2 regions of the Rhizobium sp. SEMIA 4085 genome follow, and region 2 is predicted to be linked to the other one. Evidence: riboswitches for the same ligand, from Rfam matches in the RefSeq annotation. Region 2 holds a riboswitch; the other holds the start of a gene.

Region 1 (7,297 bases), on a different contig from region 2:
GAACACCCTGATGCCGGCGATAGCAGGGGCTTCGCTTAAGGCTTTCGACATTATCGAAGGCGGCAATACCTTGCGCGAAAAGCTCTACGCCAATGCTGAGCGCTTCCGTTCAAAGATGACAAAGGCCGGTTTCACTCTCGCTGGCGCCGACCATCCCATCATCCCCGTGATGCTCGGCGACGCTTCCATCGCGCAGCAAATGGCGTCGAGGATGCTGACGCGCGGCATCTACGTTATAGGTTTCTCCTTCCCAGTCGTACCCAAGGGCCAGGCGCGCATCCGCACGCAAATGTCTGCAGGGCATTCAAGCGAAGATATCGACAGGGCGGTAGAGGCGTTCACCGAAGTTGGTAAGGAACTTGGAGTCATTCGGTAATCCGCCGAAGAGAAACAACCTGCGCGATGGTTTCCCGCCCTTTCTTGCAGATATTGGATTCGGGAGAGCTGCTTCGGCGCACGCGAGGTATGATTTGCGCACAGTGCCCAGTTGTGAACCGTTCTCAAGCGTACCCCTCAGCTTGGCTGGACCACCAAGCCGACTGCCTCGACGGCCGCGATGGCCACTGCCTCGTCGTTGTCAGAAGTGTCTCCAGTAATGCCTACCGCGCCCAGCAACGCTCCATTTGCATCACGCACGAGTACGCCGCCTGGCACAGGCACTATTCTGCCGCCAGACACGGCGTTGAGGCCAGCAACAAAATGAGGGCGCTCGGCTGACGCCTTGTCAAGCCAGCGGGAACCGAATCCGACGGCGAGCGCGCCGTAGGCCTTTCCAAAGGCGATGTCGAATCGGAGCATCGAAGCGCCATCCTGCTTCTGAAAAGCTATGAGATGACCGTCCGCATCAAGAACCCAGCCGACCAAAGTTTTTAGCTCTTTCGCGCCAGCCCTGGAGAAGGTCTCTAATGATCTCGGCCGCGCGTTCCAGGTTCAATGTTGTCATTTCTGCATTTCCTTAAGAGTTGGTGTTCCGACGTGCCTTAAGCTCCAGCCTGCGTGCATGCAGCACTGGTTCTGTATAACCGCTAGGCTGATTCCGGCCATTGAAGATCAGGTCCCGTGCGGCCTTGAAGGCGCTGGAGTTTTCAACGTCAGGCGTCATGGACATGTACAGCGGATCTCCAGCATTCTGACGGTCCACGACGGTCGCCATCCGTTTCAAAGTCTCCAATACCTGCTCGTGCGTGCAGACGTGGTGATGGATCCAGTTAGCGATATGTTGCGAGGAAATGCGGCAGGTCGCACGGTCCTCGATCAATCCAACATTGTTGATGTCGGGGATCTTGGAGCCGCCGATACCCTGGTCGATCCAGCGCACCACGTAACCGAGGATGGACTGACAGTTGTTGTCGAGCTCCTTCTGACGGCCTTCAGTGTGCAATCCAGCTTGGCAGCGATCGGCACGGTAAGGATGTCGTCAAGCCCCGCACGCTCACGCTTCTTCAGCGTGCGCCGGACAGTGCGGACGTCGACCTTGTGGTAATGCGTGGCGTGCAGTGTCGCGGCAATCGGTGAGGGCACCCACGCGGTGTTCGCTCCGGCCATCGGATGAGCGATCTTCTGCTCGAGCATGGCGGCCATTAGGTCCGGCATGGGCCACATGCCCTTCCCGATCTGCGCTCGGCCGTCAAGCCCGCAGGCGAACCCGATGTCGACGTTCCAATTTTCGTAGGCGCAGATCCACGGCGAGTCTTTCATGTCCGCTTTTCGGATCATCGGGCCGGCTTCCATCGAGGTGTGAATCTCGTCGCCGGTCCGGTCGAGGAAACCCGTGTTAATGAAGACGATGCGCTTCCTCGCCGCGCGGATGCATTCCTTGAGGTTCACCGTTGTGCGACGCTTCGTCCATGAGGCCCATCTTGATGGGATCGGGCGCCATGCCCAGTGCCTGCTCGACCCGGCTTAAAAGCTCCACCGCGAAGGCGACTTCCTCTGGCCCGTGCATCTTCGGCTTTACCGCATACATGGATCCGGCGGGCGAGTTGGCGTGGCACCCGCCCCTCCCGCCGATGTCGTGCCGCGCAATCGCTGCCGTCACCATCGCGTCCCTAATACCTTCCGGTATTTCGTCTATAAGCGCAAGCTCGCAACTGATGTCGAATACACCAGCGCGGACGGCAATCGGTTCATGCTGTGTGCCCGCTCTCTGCTCCTGGTGCGCAACGTCGGCCACCTGATGACCAATCCTGCGGTGCTCGACCGGGATGGAAGCGATATCGCCGATCTCAGTGAGAAAAGCCTTGTACTTGGCAAGGTCTTTCGGCGCGCCATTGCGGCGGTACCAATGGTCGATCTTCTCTTGAATATCTTCACGGACCCTCAGGAGTTCGCGGTTGCGGGGGCTGAGAGCGTGCACGATCGACGAAAACGACGTCCAGAAGGCGGAGTTGCCAATCCCCGTGCCGGGCAACGCCTCGTCCCGCATGAAGTCGTGGAGCTCCCGAACGACCTGCAATCCCGCGATCTCGATACGCTCCGCCGAGTGAACAGAGATTTCCATAGTTCCTCCTGCACTATGCGGTCAGCCGCATGTCGACGGGAAATTCTTTGGTTACAGCCTCAGCGATCATGGCAGCTGTCGCCGCCGACAGCGTCCATCCGAGATGTCCGTGGCCGGTGTTGTAGAACACCCCATTCAGCCGTCCTTTTCCGACCCGGGGCATCATATTGGGCGTCATGGGCCGGAGGCCTGCCCAAGGCACGACCTTGTTTGTTGTAATTCCCGGAAAGAGCGTGCGCGTCCAGTCAACGAGCGGCCGGACGCGGTCTTCCCTGATGTCGCGGTTGAGCCCGTTGAACTCGGCGGTTCCCGCCACACGAAACCGTGACATTCCTAGCCTACTGGTGACGATCTTGGCGCGGTCATCGAGAATACTCACCCACGGCGCAGAGTTCTGCGACAGCTCGTCCTCCAGATGAGCGGTTATCGAGTATCCCTTGACGGGATAGATGTTAAGCCGATCTCCAAGCATCGAGGCAAAATTCCGGCTGCTCGTGCCCGCGCAAACGACAATGCCGTCCGCCTCGATGATCTCCGAAGGAGCGCTCCCTGAAGCCATCCCTGCGGCGTAAGCAACGTGGAACCGATCACGCCTTTCCACCCGGGTTACGCTCGCATCGTACAGGAAAGTCGCCCCTTTTCGCTCACAGATCCGGGCCAGCCCTGTCGTGTACTTGTGGATGTCCCCGGTAGAATCGGACGGGGTGTAGAAGCCCCCATAAAAGGCGCCGGTGAGGGCAGGTTCAATCGACTGGATTTCCTCCGTGGTCACTGGCCTTCTGTCCAGACCGCCCTCTACCAACATCTCGTTGACCTTGGCGGCATGATCATAGCCTGACTTGTCGTAATATACATGAAGGATCCCGCGACGTACGTGATCGAAATCTATTCCCTCGCGCTCTGCGATCTCGAACATGTGCTTCCGCGCGGCGATGGCAAGCCGCGTTGTGGAAACGGTGTTTTCGCGATAACGCGAGATGTTCGAAACGAATTCCGCCAGCCAGCTGTACTTGTGCCATGTCGGGGTAGGATTCATTAGGAGGGGAGCGTCGCGATGTGTCATCCACTTGATGCCCTTGAATATGGTCGACCAGTGGTTCCAGACTTCCGCGTTGCTCGCAGAGAGTTGTCCACCGTTCGCAAAAGACGTCTCCATTGCGGCATATCGCTGCTTCTCCACGACAGTAACGTCGTGGCCCGCTTGAAGAAGGGCGTAGGCTGTCGATACGCCGGTGATGCCGGCGCCAATCACAATAATCTTGGGCATTTTCAGGCCTCCAAAAGACAAAGGGTGCAGGGAGTAAAGCCTGCGGCTGATCCCCAAATCTGTCAGTTTACCTGAGAGCTTGGCCGACGTCGCAAGGTCGGCGTTCCCCTTCGGTGGATGCTCTGGGCATCTCTCTCCAGATCGTTCGACAGGACGGTCTTCTTTGCCTGAGAGTTTCCTTGGGGGGTTGCTCCGTCGGCGTCGGCTGGCGCCGATCTCTCCCGTCTAGTCTTTTGAACATCCCATTTTTACTAGAGAGTTTTGCATCGTCACCGACAATCTCTTTTCGGAATTGAAACGTGGGGATCAAAACCACGTGCTTTTGAAATACCGTCCATTTGGACAGATAATTCGGATCCACCGATCGAGATAGACGTGCCTACTCTATGCAGCACGGCGAAACGACCTTTGATGGTGGCCTCGTTCGCTGAGAGACGGATCCGCTTGAATTTAAATGGATGCACGCCGGCATTGGGGGCGAGCTCTGGTATTTAAACGAGCACTACCCCTGCGGATGCTCCAAGATCTGTCGCGCCGCTTGCTGTGACTGCTTAAACAATGTCCTTGGTCGTCGCCCAATGGTTGAGCATGCAAGGACCCCTTTCTTTTAGTGTTTGTCTCATTAAGCTTTAACGTCGAATAGTCGCTCATTCGGGCACGACGAATGAGAACAAACGCATCAAAAGATTTTTTTTAAAACAGTTGTTGCACATCGGTCTGAAACCTGCAAAATAAATCGTAAGCCGCAAAAGGGAACCCATGGGGAGCTTATGAACATAATCTTTGACAACCCGCATTCAGCACTTGAAGGGCTTCTATTCGACGGGATGTTTATCGCGGCAGGTGGTTTTGGCCTTTGCGGCATTCCGGAGCTGTTGATCGACGCGATCCGTGAGGCTGGCACCAAGGACTTGACGATCGCCTCGAACAATTGCGGTGTCGACGACTTCGGTCTCGGCGTGCTGCTGAAGACCAAGCAGATCAGGAAGATGATCTCGTCTTATGTCGGCGAGAACGCCGAGTTCATGCGGCAGTACCTGAGCGGCGAACTGGAACTGGAGTTCAACCCGCAGGGGACGCTGGCCGAGCGTATGCGTGCCGGCGGCGCCGGCATTGCCGGGTTCTATACGAAGACAGGCGTCGGCACTGTGGTTGCCGAGGGCAAGGAACAGAAGACCTTCAACGGCGAGACCTATGTTCTCGAGACCGGGATTGTCGCGGACCTGTCGATCGTCAAGGCCTGGAAGGCGGATACATCCGGCAACCTCGTCTTCCGCAAGACGGCCCGCAACTTCAATCCGCCGGCCGCCACCTGCGGCAGGATTTGCGTCGCCGAAGTCGAGGAAATCGTGCCAGTCGGCAGCCTCGATCCCGACCATATCCACGTGCCGGGGATCTATGTGCATCGCCTGCTCCAGGGCCAGCACGAGAAACGCATCGAACAGCGCACCACGCGCGCGGCGGCTTGAAGGAAGGGGAGAGAGACATGGCCTGGGACAGGAACCAGATGGCGGCGCGGGCTGCCCGTGAACTCGAAGACGGCACTTACGTCAATCTCGGCATCGGCATTCCGACGCTGGTCGCCAATTATATTCCCGAAGGCGTCCATGTGACGCTGCAGTCGGAGAACGGCCTGCTCGGCATCGGTCCCTTTCCGACGGACGACCAGATCGATGCCGACCTGATCAATGCCGGCAAGCAGACGGTGACGGCGCTGGCGCATTCGGCCTTCTTCGACTCGGCGCAGAGCTTTGCAATGATCCGCGGCGGCAAGATCGCCATGGCAATCCTTGGCGCCATGGAAGTGTCCGAGAACGGCGACCTCGCCAACTGGATGATCCCCGGCAAACTCGTCAAGGGCATGGGCGGCGCCATGGATCTCGTTGCCGGCGTCAAGCGGGTGGTCGTCGTCATGGACCACACCAACAAGGCCGGCGAATCCAAGGTGCTGAAGGCATGCACCCTGCCGCTGACCGGACAGAGCGTCGTCGATCGGATCATCACCAATCTGGGTGTGCTCGACGTCGTCGATGGCGGACTGAAGCTGGTCGAGCTTGCTGAGGGCGTGACCGACAGCGAGATCCGCAGCGCCACCGAGGCGACCATCGTCAACTAGGCCTGCGGCTTATTGCCGAGACGCTGGAGCCGGCCTCTGCCGGCTTCGCACGGATCATAGAGGAGACCACCATGAGCACCCCATCGATCGTCATCGCCCGCGCCGCCCGCACCGCGGTCGGGTCCTTCAACGGCGCGTTCAGCAACACGCCGGCACATGAGCTCGGCGCCGCTGTCATCAAGGGCGTGCTCGAGCGCGCCGGCGTCGAGGCGGGTGAGGTCGATGAGGTGATCCTCGGCCAGGTGCTGCAGGCCGGCGAGGGCCAGAACCCGGCGCGCCAGGCGGCGATCAAGGCCGGCCTCCCGCAGGAAGCGACCGCCTGGGGCATGAACCAGCTTTGCGGCTCGGGTCTTCGCGCCGTGGCGCTCGGCATGCAGCAGATCGCATCCGGCGATGCAGACATCATTATTGCCGGCGGCATGGAGTCGATGTCGATGGCGCCGCATTGCGCACACCTGCGTGGCGGCGTGAAGATGGGCGACTTCAAGATGATCGACACGATGATCAAGGACGGCCTGACCGACGCCTTCTACGGCTACCACATGGGCATTACCGCCGAGAACGTCGCGCGCCAGTGGCAGCTCAGCCGCGAGGAGCAGGACACCTTCGCACTCGCCTCGCAGAACAAGGCGGAAGCGGCACAGAAGGCGGGACGCTTCGCCGATGAGATCGTTCCGTTCATCGTCAAGACCCGCAAGGGTGACGTCAGCGTCGACCAGGATGAATATATCCGCCATGGCGCCACGCTCGACCAGATGACCAAGCTGCGTCCGGCCTTCGACAAGCAAGGAACCGTGACCGCCGGCAACGCATCCGGCCTCAATGATGGTGCCGCCGCCCCCCTGTTGATGACCGAGGCGCAGGCTTCCAAGCGTGGCATCCAGCCGCTCGCCCGCATCATCTCCTGGGCAACCGCCGGCGTCGATCCGCAGGTCATGGGCACCGGCCCGATCCCGGCTTCGCGCAAGGCGCTGGCGAAAGCCGGCTGGGCGATCGGCGATGTCGAACTGGTCGAAGCCAACGAGGCCTTCGCCGCTCAGGCTTGCGCTGTCAACAAGGACCTCGGCTGGAATCCCGATATCGTCAACGTCAACGGTGGCGCCATTGCCATCGGTCACCCGATCGGCGCATCCGGCGCCCGCGTGCTCAACACGCTGCTCTTCGAACTGAAACGCCGCGGCGCCAAAAAGGGATTGGCGACGCTCTGCATCGGCGGCGGCATGGGTGTCGCCATGTGCGTGGAAGCGATGTGACGGGAGGGCAGTGTCATGGCCTCCGCCGAGTACCGTCTCTGTGACGTATCGCTCGACCGATCGTTCGGTGGCCGGGAGGCGAGAATTGAGCGGGAGCAAGCGCTCGCGGTCATCGACCTCTTGGAATCCAATACATTCATTCCAGTCGGTCACGACGGCGG
Region 2 (7,297 bases):
GCTTGCGGCGACGTAAAGTCCGCCGGCGACTGCCTCGCCCCGCTCGAAAAGCGATATCGCATCCAGAGAAAAGGCCGAAAAGGTCGTAAAGCCGCCGAGGAAGCCGGTGATAAGCAGCAGGCGCATCTCGACGGAGGCGTTGAACCGGCGCGCGATCATTTCGGCAAAAACGCCAATCGCGAAACAGCCAACGATGTTGACAATCAGCGTGCCCCACGGAAAGCCGGGCCCCAGGAGCCGCAGCGACCATTGGCCGACATAATATCTCAAAAGCGAGCCGATAGCGCCGCCGGCGCCGACAAGAAGAGCCTGGATCATCGTTCTGGTTTTACCTGACGAATTGACCGTTTCCAATTGGATGAGAAGAAATCCCACCGTTCAATTAAAATGCGAATGGTTTCCTTAGCCGCGCACGAACCGGCGATGTGTATCAAACGTCCTATGACACAGGTCGTCACCATATCCGCGAGCACGGCCGCCGCCGCATTCGAAACGCTGAGGATTGCTCCCCGCGTGCCGACGAGCATGGCGGCAAAGGACGCGCGCCGGATCGCAGACCGTCAGCTCAAGGGCCGACATGATCAGGAGCTGAGCGAAACGGCAAGCATTATTCAGTCGACCGAAGTGGCGCTCGACCTGATGGCCAAGGGCAACAAGCAACCGCAGGCAGGATTGCAGCAGGCATTGAAATCCTACGAGGATTTTTGAATTTCTCACCTTTGGAACGCAAATGGCCCGCGGCGACTGCCGCAGGCCGTTTGCTGGTTATTTTCCCTGGGCCGAGAGAACCTTCAACGTCACGTCGATCTTGCCCGCCTTCTCAAAGGTGAGCGTCACCGGCACGCTCTCACCCTGCTTGAAAGGCGCCTTCACCTTCTGGAACATCAGATGCAGGCCGCCAGGCGCTAGCTTCACCGTCCCACCCGCCGGAATAACAATCCCATCCTTCAGTTCACGCATCTTCATGACATTGTTCTGCATGGCCATTTCGTGCATCTGAACTTCGCCCGCGGAAGGCGAGGAAACGACGACGAGCTTGTCGTCGGTCTTGCCGTTATTCTTGACAGTAAGGAAGCCACCGCCGACTGGCTGGCCGGGCAGCATTGCCTTCGAAAATGCGCCGGAGATTTCGAGGTCGCCGAGTGTTATAGTGCCGCCTGCTGCAGCATTCATGTCCATCCCGGCCATGTCGCCGTGATCATGGCCATTGTCGTCACCGGCAATGACCTTCAGCAACGGCGCAGGGCTCTTAAGCCTATGGGGATCGCCGCCATCGGTTGCGAGCTGGTCCCATGCCTCGGCCGCATCGCCGCAAAGCTGCTTCACCGGAAAGGCGAGCGATGTTCCGGCATCCACGCCCGAAACCTTGCCTTGGATCACGAAGGTATCGTAAAAATCGTCCGAGAGGTTGCCGCCCTTCCAGCGTATTTCGACTGCGCCGGATTTCACCTTGGTGCCGTGATTGTCGTAGGTCTTCTGATAGTCGCCCTTGATCACTTCAAGTTCCCAGCCGGCCTTCGGCTGCGGCTTGGCAAATACAAAGCCTTCCGGCAGTTTCACCTGCACTTCGTTGGTGGGCTTGCCGTCACAGCCATGCGGTACCTGCAGCGTTGCCAGGAACGTCTTTTCCTGTGGGGCTTCCGGATCAAGAAAGGTGACATGCGCCTGCGCTGCCGTGAATGCGGCTGCGAAAACCAGAGCGGCAGCGCTGAGTGTCTTGATTGTCTCCATCGGGTATCTCCTCGCCGGCTGCAGCTCGCAAATGGCTGGCGCATCGGCATTGTCGTGTCATTTCGGTGGTGGCTGGAGATCAGGCCAGAACCGGCGGTGCCCTGGACTTCGGCCGTTCGACGGCGTGCACCCCGATGGGGGTGTCCGCAACAACCGGGGGGTTATGCAGCGTCGCGAACTCGAGATGCAGCCAGGAGCCGTTATCCGGCACCGGCAGGATGACGAAAGCCGTAAGCCGGCAGACTTCGCAATTCGGCTTCAGAGGGGCCCTCTTGCCGCCGCTGTCCGTCGCGGTCACGCAAAGCGAGGCCTGGGTGCCGTCCGGCAGGACGTATGCGGCGCTATTATAGTCCGCATCCGCCGCAGCCGCCTGCGGCGCCTGATGCGCAAGGCCAAGCATAAGCAAGCTCAGCGCACAGAGAATGCGCGTCAGCATGCCAGCGTTTCGGCCCGTTTTCATCATCTGGATCCTCATTAGCGGATTTCGCGATTAAGCACTTTATCCGAAAAAAGCAAAAGTCCATTTGACGCAGTTCAACACTTTGTCGAAAGACGGCGCGACAAAAATTTGTTCGGCGGCGACATTCCCCCTTGCCAAGAGCCTGCTCCGCCGGATAATTGCCGCAACCCTGTTGGGAGAATCCGGTCTACAGACGGCCGGTGCCGAAGGAGCAACCGCCCCGGAAACTCTCAGGCCAAAGGACCAGCAAGGGCAGACGGAACTCTGGAGAGAAGCGTTCTCGAAACGCTCGCCGAAGGGATAACAATCTCAGGCACAGGGACAGAGGGGGCTCGAAAGCAAGGCGTAGCCGCGCCTTCTGATTGAGCCCGCGCATGGAATTCCACGCGCAAACCCCGGAGGCGTCGTTGGACGATACTGCTGCCCTCAAGAAAACTCCGCTACACGCGCTGCATCTTTCGCTCGGTGCCCGCATGGTGCCTTTCGCAGGCTATGAGATGCCCGTTCAGTATTCGGCCGGCGTGCTGAAGGAACACCTGCAGACGCGCGCCGGCGCCGGCCTCTTCGACGTCTCCCACATGGGTCAGGTCGTCGTGAGGGCGAAGTCCGGCAGATACGAAGATGCCGCCCTCGCACTCGAAAGCCTCGTACCGGTCGACATTCTCGGCCTCGCCGAAGGCCGCCAGCGCTACGGCTTCTTCACCGACGAAAACGGCGGCATCCTCGACGACTTGATGATCACCCATCTCGATGACCATCTCTTCGTCGTCGTCAACGCCGCCTGCAAGGAGGCCGATGGCGCGCACATGCAAAAGCACATCGGCGACCGCTGCGACATAAGCCTTCTCGACCGCGCGTTAGTCGCGCTGCAAGGTCCGCGCGCCGTCGCCGTGCTGGCCGAACTCTGGGCGGATGTCGCCGCGATGAAGTTCATGGACGTGCGCCACTGCCGCTTGCACGACGTATCCTGTCTCGTCTCCCGCTCCGGCTACAGCGGCGAGGACGGCTTCGAGATCTCCGTACCCACTAACAAGGCGGAGGATGTCGCCAGGCGGTTGCTCGAACATCCCGATGCGCAGCCGATCGGGCTCGGCGCCCGCGATTCGCTGCGTCTGGAGGCCGGACTCTGCCTCTACGGCAACGACATCGACACCACCACAACGCCGGTCGAGGCGGCGCTCGAATGGGCCATGCAGAAGGCCCGCAGGACGGGCGGAGCGCGCGCTGGGGACTTTCCGGGTGCAGCACGCATTCTCGGCGAACTCGATAATGGTGCCACACGCCGCCGCGTCGGCCTGAAGCCGGAAGGCAAGGCGCCGGTGCGCGGGCATTCCAAGCTCTATGCGGATGCCGAAGGCAAGACCGAGATCGGCGAGGTCACTTCGGGCGGCTTCGGCCCGAGTGTCGAAGGCCCGGTTGCCATGGGCTATGTGCCGGTTTCGCATGCCGCCGTTGGCACCCAAATTTACGCTGAGGTACGCGGCAAGTATCTCCCCGCTACGGTCGCCGCCCTGCCCTTCATCACGCCGACCTACAAACGCTAAGATATTTCCAGAGAGGAACAAAACCATGCTGAAATTTACCGAAGAACATGAATGGCTGAAGCTCGAAGACGGCGTGGCGACGGTCGGCATTACGAATTATGCAGTCGAACAGCTCGGCGACCTCGTTTTCGTCGAATTGCCGGAAGTGGGCGCGACCTTTTCCAAGAATGACGATGCGGCCACCGTCGAATCCGTGAAGGCTGCCTCGGAAGTCTATTGTCCGCTCGATGGCGAGATCACCGAAGTCAACGAAGCGATCACTGCCGATCCGTCGCTGGTCAATTCCGACCCGCAGGGCGCCGGCTGGTTCTTCAAGCTGAAGCTCAAGAATCCGGCCGATGCCGATGGCCTGCTTGACGAAGCGGCCTATAAGGAGTTCACCGCGTAATGACGACGCCGACAGAATTCCAGTTTACCGACTACCAGCCCTACGACTTCGCCAACCGCCGTCATATTGGCCCGTCGCCGGCCGAAATGAGCGACATGCTGAACGTCGTCGGCTACAACAGCCTCGACAGCCTCATCGACGCGACCGTGCCGTCTGCGATCCGCCAGAGGGCGGCGCTTGCCTGGGGCGCGGCGATGACGGAGCGCGAGGCGCTCGACAAGCTGCGCGAGACCGCCAACAAGAACAAGGTCCTCGTTTCGCTGATCGGCCAAGGCTATTACGGCACCATCACGCCGCCGGTCATTCAGCGCACCATCCTCGAAAACCCGGCCTGGTACACGGCCTACACGCCTTACCAGCCGGAGATCAGTCAGGGCCGTCTGGAAGCGCTCTTGAACTACCAGACGATGATCTGCGACCTGACTGGTCTCGACGTCGCCAACGCTTCGCTTCTCGACGAAGCGACCGCTGCTGCCGAAGGCATGGCGATTGCCGAGCGGGTCGCGAAGTCTAAGGCCAAGGCATTCTTCGTCGATGCCGCCTGCCATCCGCAGACGATCGCGCTCATCCAGACTCGCGCCGAACCGCTCGGCTGGACCGTCATCGTCGGTGACCCCTTCAAGGATCTCGATCCGGTGGACGTCTTTGGCGCCATCTTCCAGTATCCGGGCACGCACGGCCACGTGCACGATTTCACCGCCCTGGTCTCTCGCCTGCACCAGACGGGCGCGATCGCCATTGTCGCGGCCGATATCCTCGCACTGACGCTTCTGAAGTCGCCGGGCGAAATGGGCGCCGATATTGCGATCGGCTCGTCGCAGCGCTTCGGCGTTCCGGTCGGCTACGGCGGACCGCATGCCGCCTATATGTCGGTCAAGGATGCGCACAAGCGCTCCATGCCCGGCCGTCTCGTCGGCGTCTCGGTCGACGCCCGCGGCAATCGCGCCTACCGGCTGTCGCTGCAGACCCGCGAACAGCATATCCGCCGCGAAAAGGCAACGTCGAACATCTGCACCGCGCAGGTGCTGCTCGCCGTCATGGCCTCGATGTATGCGGTTTTCCACGGTCCCAAGGGCATCAAGGCGATCGCCCAGCAGGTCCACCAGAAGGCCGTGCTGATGGCTAAGGGCCTAGAAAAGCTAGGCTACAGGATAGAGCCCGAAACCTTCTTCGACACGCTCACTGTCGATGTCGGCCACATGCAGGGCCTCATCCTGCGCGCGGCCGTCGGCGAAGGTATCAACCTGCGCAAAGTTGGCACGACCAAGATCGGCATGAGCCTCGATGAGCGCACGCGCCCCGCGACGCTCGAAGCCGCCTGGCGCGCCTTCGGCGGCAATTTCGCCGTCGCCGATTTCGAGCCGGGCTACCGCCTGCCGACGGATCTGCTGCGCACCAGCGAATATCTGACGCATCCGATCTTCCACATGAATCGCGCCGAGAGCGAAATGACCCGCTACATCCGCCGGCTCTCCGACCGCGACCTCGCGCTCGACCGCGCGATGATCCCGCTCGGCTCCTGCACCATGAAGCTGAACGCCACGGCGGAAATGCTGCCTATCACCTGGCCGGAGTTTTCGGATATCCATCCTTATGCTCCGGCCGATCAGGCGCTCGGCTACCGCGACATGATCGACGATCTGACGGAAAAACTCTGCGCCGTGACCGGCTATGACGCCTTCTCCATGCAGCCAAATTCCGGCGCGCAGGGCGAATATGCCGGCCTGCTCACGATCCGCAACTACCATATCGCCAACGGCAACGGCCATCGCGACGTCTGCCTGATCCCGACCTCGGCGCACGGCACCAACCCCGCCTCCGCGCAGATGGCCGGCATGAGGGTCGTCGTCGTCAAGGTTCGCGAAAACGGCGACATCGACATGGACGACTTCCGCGCCAAGGCGGAGGAGCATGCGGAAAATCTCTCCTGCTGCATGATAACCTATCCTTCGACACATGGCGTGTTCGAGGAAACGGTGAAGGAGATCTGCGATCTCGTGCACAAGCACGGCGGCCAGGTCTATCTCGACGGCGCCAACATGAACGCCATGGTCGGCTTGTCGCGTCCCGGTGACATTGGTTCCGACGTAAGCCATCTCAACCTGCACAAGACCTTCTGCATCCCGCATGGCGGCGGCGGTCCCGGCATGGGCCCGATCGGCGTCAAAGCCCATCTGACGCCTCATCTGCCCGGGCACCCGGAAACGGATGGACGCTCAGGCGCCGTCTCGGCAGCGGCCTTCGGCTCGGCCTCGATCTTGCCGATCTCCTGGAGCTATGTGCTGATGATGGGTGGCGAGGGCCTGACGCAGGCAACCAAGGTTGCGATCCTCAACGCCAACTACATCGCCGCCCGCCTGAAGGGCGCCTACGGGGTGCTCTACAAGTCCGAGAGCGGCCGCGTCGCGCATGAATGCATCATCGACACGCGTCCGCTGGCCGACAGCGCAGGCGTTACGGTCGACGACATCGCCAAGCGTCTGATCGACTGCGGCTTCCATGCCCCGACCATGAGCTGGCCGGTCGCCGGAACACTGATGATCGAGCCGACCGAGTCCGAAACCAAGGCCGAGCTCGACCGGTTCTGCGAGGCAATGCTGGCGATCCGCGAGGAAGCCCGCGCCATCGAGGAAGGCCGCATGGACAAGGTCAACAACCCGCTGAAGAACGCCCCGCACACGGTGGAAGACCTCGTCGGCGAATGGGACCGCCCCTACAGCCGCGAACAAGCCTGCTTCCCGCCCGGGGCCTTCCGTGTCGACAAATACTGGTCCCCGGTCAACCGCGTCGACAATGTGTACGGGGACAGGAACCTCGTTTGCACCTGCCCGCCGGTGGAGAGCTACGCAGAGGCTGCGGAGTAGAAGCGGTCGAGCCGATCGATCTGGTGAATCGATTGCAGCGACGAATGCCCCCGAGCTTGAAGCGGGGGCTGGAAGGCTCCTCGTCGGAGGGGCCTTCGATTCTAAGATCAAGGATCGTGCGTGTAAGAAACGGCGGGGGCCGATCAGATCTCTGGCTCCCGGCTCAGGGGACGGTGCCGCGAACGGCCCCCGCCACATTTGCGGACGACCGCGGGGCCACTCAACCGCCCCCCCCGTCTGCGTCGCGCCCCGCCGCATCGACCCCCCCCCCCCCCGGCGCGTCGCGCGCCGCCCCCTTCGTGACCCGTGG

The links. A riboswitch is a leader RNA that binds a small molecule or an ion and turns the genes downstream of it on or off. The one in region 2 is predicted to bind glycine.
Region 1: another riboswitch for glycine. It lies ahead of C9413_RS21570 (D-amino acid dehydrogenase); the one in region 2 lies ahead of gcvT (glycine cleavage system aminomethyltransferase GcvT).

What each region holds. Positions count from the first base shown of each region.
Region 1 covers NZ_JABEPH010000241.1:102-7,398, reverse strand. Annotated here, with positions in the region: gene C9413_RS21585 (glycine C-acetyltransferase) at 1-376, shown strand, start outside; partial or broken gene C9413_RS21580 (heme-binding protein) at 514-943, opposite strand; partial or broken gene C9413_RS21575 (malate synthase G) at 956-2,080, opposite strand; partial or broken gene C9413_RS34555 (hypothetical protein) at 2,276-2,425, opposite strand; gene C9413_RS21570 (D-amino acid dehydrogenase) at 2,514-3,767, opposite strand; glycine riboswitch at 3,912-4,001, opposite strand; gene C9413_RS21565 (CoA transferase subunit A) at 4,538-5,236, shown strand; gene C9413_RS21560 (3-oxoacid CoA-transferase subunit B) at 5,254-5,883, shown strand; gene C9413_RS21555 (acetyl-CoA C-acetyltransferase) at 5,955-7,136, shown strand; partial or broken gene C9413_RS21550 (UPF0262 family protein) at 7,152-7,297, shown strand, end outside.
Region 2 covers NZ_JABEPH010000133.1:7,368-14,664, forward strand. Annotated here, with positions in the region: gene crcB (fluoride efflux transporter CrcB) at 1-318, opposite strand, end outside; gene C9413_RS15190 (hypothetical protein) at 442-708, shown strand; gene C9413_RS15195 (copper chaperone PCu(A)C) at 766-1,731, opposite strand; gene C9413_RS15200 (hypothetical protein) at 1,811-2,194, opposite strand; glycine riboswitch at 2,355-2,447, shown strand; gene gcvT (glycine cleavage system aminomethyltransferase GcvT) at 2,599-3,735, shown strand; gene gcvH (glycine cleavage system protein GcvH) at 3,761-4,123, shown strand; gene gcvP (aminomethyl-transferring glycine dehydrogenase) at 4,123-6,987, shown strand.